3 regions of the Priestia sp. YIM B13552 genome follow, and region 3 is predicted to be linked to each of the others. Evidence: predicted binding sites of a transcription regulator. Region 3 holds the regulator's gene; each other region holds the start of a gene.

Region 1 (2,283 bases), on a different contig from region 3:
AGCATTTCTTTCCCAGAACCAGGTTCTCCCGTTAATAAAATAGGCATATCTGTAGATGCCACTTTTTTGGCAATGTCAACGGCTTGCTTAATTTCAGGACTGATACCCGCGAAAGAAGAAAATGGATTATCTTTTGGGATGAGAAGAGACACATCAATTTCTTCATTTAATCTTACAATATTGGTAATGTCATGTTCAGTTGCGACTCCACCTATGACTCGATTGTTTCTTATAATAGGAGATGCATTGATGAGCACGTGAGTTTGTTCATTAGGACGATGATACGTTCCGCGTACAGGGCGCCCTTCATTTAGAATCGTATGTAGAATGATGGATTCATCTTTGAAATGCTCTCCGATTTTTCTACCCATAATATCATCTCTCTGAATCTTATACGTATGTTCCGCAGCAGTATTCCACAAGATTACATTTCCTTCATTATCGACGGCTGTCACTGCATCATTAATGGTTTCTGCCAATGTATCAAAATAGGAAGCTAATATCTCATTTTGGCTATGCAAATGTGTAATCCACTGTGAAGGTGTTACAAGTCCTATTGTGGTTTCTTGGTTTTCTGCTTGAATGAGGACTGGTCTGTTCCAGTTTGTGTTGGCTTGTAAATTGGCTAACGTAGAAGTAGAAGATGAAGGCCAATTTGTATCCGCTATTACTTTTTTTATGGACGATGCCTCGTCATGACCTGTTAACAGGTATCGTTCATCTTTTTGTATTACATAAAAGGTACTTGCTGTGACTATAACGAAGTCATAGTTTGAAAGTTCAGATTTCACTTTAGCTAAAGAAGTTGATTCTTCAACTGTTATAAAGGAGTTATTTATAAGAACTTGATCAACGCTTGCCATACTAAACCCCTCTCAGTACATATTTTTTATACTGTATCATAATTTAGAAATTGGCGCAAAAGCCTATCTCTTTCAAACAATTATGCAGCTTACTTTCTTTTATTGCTTTCATCTAAAGAGTTGTATTCCCTTCGAAAAGGGTAGTATAAGAATTTAGTGGGTAATAAAGTAACAGGGTAAAAAATAAAAACAAACAAACACTATATAAGATTAATACTCATTAGTTTCATTTATGATTATAAAGTGATAAAATACGAATATCAGTTCGTGTTTTCGGTTTTTACATATCGTAATAAAAATAGATAAAACAAGAAAATGGAAACGGAGGCCTTCATTTGAAAGATCAGTTTGAATTAGTATCCCCATATCAACCGCAAGGTGATCAGCCAAAGGCAATTGAAAAGATCGTGAAAGGAATTAAAGAAGGTAAGCAGCATCAAGTTTTGCTAGGTGCTACAGGAACGGGAAAAACCTTCACCATGTCTAATGTTATTAAGGAAATAAATAAGCCGACACTAATTATGGCTCATAACAAAACGCTTGCTGGTCAATTGTACAGTGAGTTTAAAGAGTTTTTTCCTAATAATGCAGTTGAATACTTTGTCAGTTACTACGATTACTATCAGCCTGAAGCCTATGTACCTCAAACAGATACATTTATTGAAAAAGATGCAAGCATTAATGATGAAATTGATAAACTTCGTCACTCGGCAACTTCTTCTCTCTTTGAACGAAAAGATGTCATTATTATTGCCAGCGTGTCCTGTATTTATGGTTTAGGTTCTCCGGAAGAATACAAAGAAATGGTCGTATCTCTTCGAGTAGGAATGGAAAAAGAGCGTAATCAGCTGCTTCGTACGCTAGTGGATGTACAGTACGAAAGAAATGATATTGACTTTAAGCGCGGAACGTTTCGCGTTCGCGGTGATGTTGTGGAGATTTTTCCTGTATCTCGAGATGAACACTGTATTCGCGTTGAGTTTTTCGGCGATGAAATTGACCGCATTCGAGAAGTTGACGCTCTAACAGGAGAAATTATTGGAGATCGTGAACATGTAGCTATCTTCCCGGCATCTCACTTTGTCACGAGAGAAGAAAAAATGCGTGTTGCCATTCAAAATATTGAAAAAGAACTAGAAGAACAGCTAGAGAAGCTAAAAGAAGCAGGAAAGCTTTTAGAAGCGCAGCGCTTGGAGCAGCGCACGCGCTACGACCTAGAAATGATGAGAGAAATGGGCTTTTGTTCGGGAATCGAGAACTACTCTCGTCATTTAACGCTTCGTCCCGCTGGTTCTACACCTTATACACTGCTGGACTTCTTCCCGGAAGATTTCCTTCTTGTTGTGGATGAATCACACGTTACGATTCCTCAAGTTAGAGGAATGTACAATGGAGACCAAGCGCGTAAACAAGTGTTAGT
Region 2 (2,283 bases), on a different contig from region 3:
TTAAAGTTACTAAAATTATTTGCATTCTCGATTGCTTCTTGCGACGAATCTTTTAATCTCTTTAGCTCTCTTACTAAGTAGCTCTGTCCTGGCTCTAAATCTTTATTTAAAATTGAAGAGGTAGAGTTATCTTCTTCTTGAGAAGGCACAGGGTCATTTACTAAGAGGGGTTCTTCTACTCCTGATAATTCTTCTTTTTGCGCCATCTTTAATCCTTCAGGACCAAAAAGGCTCATAATTTGTTTCTTTACAATATCTTCAATGTTTTCTTGTTGAGGAGGTTTAGGATTCTCGTATAAAGGCACTTTTAACTGTTCTAATGAATACACCTCATAAAACCAAACTCCAATTTTGTACATTTCTCTATGTAGTTTAAAAGCTTCTGTAATGTCATTAAATTGGCCATCATGAGCAGCTTTATTGCCTGACAAGCGAATTGTATCGAATGATCTCTGAATATCTCTTTCAATATACCCTTCTCTCGTTAAGTACAAGATCTTTTCATACAAAGAATTGACGTAAGGTTCTTGTATTTTCTCCTGCTTAAATACTTCACTAAGAATTGCTTCAGCGAATAATCTAGCTTTTACAATTGAACTACTTGGATCTTCATATATTAATTCTTGCATCTTCTTGGCATTTTGAGCTGCTACAGGATTTATATCTTCTAAGAAGCTTAAAAAAAAGACCTCTTGGGAACTCATTTGTCAATCATCTCCGGTTACTATAATCATTTTCCATTTCATTTTAATTTTAACATATATTATATCTATTTTCTTTATGCTGGACCAATATGTTTATTTACACAAAAAACAATCTAATTAGAAAATTAGAAATACAGAAAATCGAACCTCCATTCGGTTTTTTTCATTGTATCTTTGAATTAATTAATTTATAATCAAATTATATTTTACGTACGTAATAAGGAGGTTTGATTATGGACTCGACATTCACTTATAATTTCCCTTCTATTAGAGGTGTCCAAGCAGGAAAAGAATATTTTGTAGCTATGTGCCCTTTACGAATTATTCCAAAGATTTTTCTTTTTGATGAAGAAGAAATTCCACCTGAATACAGATCTCAAAGGATTTTAAACAAATCTAGAATTCCAGAAATGACAAATTACATAGTGGAAAATCAAAAAGATTATGTATTTTCCTCCATCACAGCGTCTATAGATGGTGAAATTAAGTTTCAACCATATAATGAGGACCCTTCATCCAAAGACTTAGGACAGTTGCAAATTTCATTGGATGCAAGGTTTTTGATTAATGATGGGCAGCATCGCAGAGCAGCTATTGAAGAAGCATTAAAAATATCTCCCGAACTTGGCAACGAAACTATATCTGTAGTTTTTTTCCACGATGAAGGGTTAAAAAAATCCCAACAAATTTTTTCTGATTTAAATAGGCATGCTGTAAATACTACTTCTTCTATCGGTATTCTTTATGATTATCGGGATCGTTTGTCTCTTATTACTAAAGATGTTGTAACCACTACGCCTTTATTAAATAGATATACAGATAAAGAAAGAGTATCACTGTCCAAGAATTCACCCAAGATACTGGCTTTAAATCACATTTTTAATACAAACCTAAAGCTAGTTGGAAAATCTAAAGGTGATGAAATAACTCATGAGGAAGAAGAGTTTTTGAAGCAATTTTGGTTAGTTTTGTGTGATTCTATTGTAGAATGGAACATGGTTTTTGAAAAACAACTGACTCCTCGTGAATTAAGAGCAAACTTTATTGTGGGACATGGCGTATTTGTTGAAGCAGTTGGTTTAGTCGGACAATATCTACGAAAGCATCACCCTAAAGACTGGGAGAGTTACGTTAAAAAGCTATCAAATATAGATTGGAATAGAAGTAATACAAACGATTGGTTGGGGCGTGCATTTAATCAAAATGGCCGTATTCAAAAGACTTCCTCTACCATTCAATTAACTTCTAATAAAATTAAGCAATTGATTAGTTTACCGCTAAGTGATGCTGAACAATCATTAGAAAATAAATTTTTTCAAGGAGTAGTTTAATTATGAGTAATGGCATCATTAGTAATCTTTTATCAAAACAAGTGCCTTTTATTGACGAAGCAAAAGAAAGCATAAAAAAAGCTTATAAGGAAGATGACCGCCCTTGGGTAGTAGGATATAGTGGTGGTAAAGATTCCACAGTTGTAGTTCAGTTAGTATTTGAGGCTCTAAGTGAAATGCCTAAAGAGGAATTGCACAAAAAAGTATATGTAATTTCTTCCGATACATTAGTGGAAACACCTTTAATT
Region 3 (2,283 bases):
AATAATGGCGTCCACTTTTATCACGACCTTTTCGGCTTCTAACAATATTCAGGAACGGCCGTTACACACTACTGTTCAATTGCCACTTGATTATGTAACTCTTGTTTTAAAACAGGAATATATAATTTATCTCCAGGAGATAAAGACTGGGCAGTGTCTGAGTTTAAATCATTGACGTCTTCAACCCATTTGACAAATTCATTGGTGGTCAAATGATGGTGATTATGATACTTGTTGGACAAGTCCCAAAGCGTATCTCCTTTTGTAATAGTAACCGTTGAATATTTGTCTAAATCTACTTTATCCGCTCCTAAAACCAGCGTCAATACATATGTAAGTGCAGCGATTGCTGCAAAAAAAATAGCGTAATGTTTCATAGAATGTAAGAATTGTTGCATATTATGATCCCCCTATCAGAATATATGTTCTTATTTTATTGAGAACATTTGTTTCTGTCAATGGAATTCTTCGAACTTATGTTTGTATATTGACACATCACGTGGTATAATTCACCTAAAGAATAGCTAAAATCGAGGTGAAAAATATGAAGCTATCAAAACGTCAACAAGACATACTAGATTTTATTAAGCACGAAGTAAAATTAAAAGGTTATCCGCCTTCTGTTCGCGAGATTGGGGAAGCGGTAGGATTAGCCTCTAGCTCCACTGTACACGGGCATTTAGCTCGTTTAGAAAGCAAAGGGTTAATTCGCAGAGATCCAACAAAACCAAGAGCAATCGAAGTTCTTCAACTAGATGAAGTAAACATCCCTAAAAGCAATGTCATTAATGTTCCTGTTATCGGTAAAGTAACAGCGGGTCTTCCTATAACAGCCGTTGAAAATGTGGAAGAATATTTCCCTCTTCCAGATAAATTCGTTTCTCCAGATGATCATGTATTTATGCTTGAAATTATGGGAGAAAGTATGATTGAAGCAGGTATTCTAGATGGCGATATGGTAATCGTACGTCAGCAGCAAACAGCTAATAATGGAGATATTGTGGTCGCTATGACCGAGGACAACGAAGCAACGGTAAAACGTTTCTTTAAAGAAGAAAATTTCGTTCGTTTACAGCCTGAAAATTCAACGATGGCGCCTATTATTCTTCGCCACGTAACGATTTTAGGAAAAGTAACTGGTGTATATCGCACGATTCACTAATCAGACACTGTATGTAAAACCAACTAATCATGATGTTAGTTGGTTTTTTTACGTTTGTTTTCTAAAAAAATTGGCATATTATAAATGATACGTTGAATCACCGCAGGCAGGTAGAACGGTTTTTGTAAAGCTTGTTTCACCTTTTACTTTCTATCTGCATTTCCTCGACTCTTACAAGGAAATACAACCGACCATAAGAAGGATGTAGTTTATGACCAATACACCAAGGAAAACAGAACCATTTCAAACCATTGTACCTACCAAAGCAATGAACATGTTTCTTTTTCCTTTTTCCTTTGACCGAAAAAATAAAGAGCAGCTTGTTCATGCACTAAAAGAAAATTTGTTCGAATTTTTTTCCATTCAAAAAAAACATTTAGAAAAAGAATACTACGGAGAACAGTATTACGTATCTCATGATAGCCTGGATCAATATTTTCTTCCTTACATTGAATGCATTCTATTCCCTGACTCGTGCGAAAAAGAAGGGTTGCTTCGATTTTCCAAAAAAATAGACCATACTATTACGTTACACACTTCCTCCACCACCGTATCTAGCAACGTGCTGTCTGTGGATGTTTTTTTATGTCCTTTTGAAATTGGCGTCATGACCATTCGCACTGAGATGAGCCATAATCATTACACCTATGATGATATTTTAGAATTCATGAATCATTTTCGTGTACTAGAACCGAAGCTTGCTGAAGAGCATGGATCCACCATTACCTATGAACATCATCGCTATAGCAAAGTGCAAGATTATATTTTTTCACAGCTTGCGCCATTTTTGAACGAACACATCAAGAAAGAAGCCACGCGTGAACAGCACGTTGGGAGCCTTCCTTATTTTATCGATGAACGGATGTTTGTGTTAAGTTATGTAACGGTAAATCAAGAGCAAGAAATTAATTCCACAACTTTATTTCGTACTGGGCAGCTAAATAGCTATACGCCTGACGGGAAAGCGTTTATTTCTGCACACAACCATGAGTATATTAAAACGTATAATACCAAACACGTGTATGAAAGATGGGCTCCTGAAACCTATTACGTCATAACAGACCATGTGTTTTCGTGTATTTCTAAATCGACAGATTCTAAAACGGATCAACTTTTGATGA

What was found. The regulator LexA, encoded in region 3, represses DNA repair genes until DNA is damaged. The targets are predictions, from matches to a motif close to CGAACATATGTTCG.
Region 1: the regulator LexA is predicted to act here: its motif matches at 1,118-1,131, upstream of uvrB (excinuclease ABC subunit UvrB).
Region 2: the regulator LexA is predicted to act here: its motif matches at 847-860, upstream of dndB (DNA sulfur modification protein DndB).

The regions. Positions count from the first base shown of each region.
Region 1 is NZ_JBHZOU010000004.1:223,026-225,308, forward strand. It holds gene ACFX40_RS18150 (sigma-54 interaction domain-containing protein) at 1-863, opposite strand, end outside; gene uvrB (excinuclease ABC subunit UvrB) at 1,199-2,283, shown strand, end outside.
Region 2 is NZ_JBHZOU010000003.1:59,011-61,293, reverse strand. It holds gene dptF (DNA phosphorothioation-dependent restriction protein DptF) at 1-704, opposite strand, end outside; gene dndB (DNA sulfur modification protein DndB) at 938-2,035, shown strand; gene dndC (DNA phosphorothioation system sulfurtransferase DndC) at 2,038-2,283, shown strand, end outside.
Region 3 is NZ_JBHZOU010000002.1:377,937-380,219, forward strand. It holds gene ACFX40_RS08035 (YneB family resolvase-like protein) at 1-15, opposite strand, end outside; gene yneA (cell division suppressor protein YneA) at 69-398, opposite strand; gene lexA (transcriptional repressor LexA) at 545-1,162, shown strand; gene ACFX40_RS08050 (magnesium transporter CorA family protein) at 1,374-2,283, shown strand, end outside.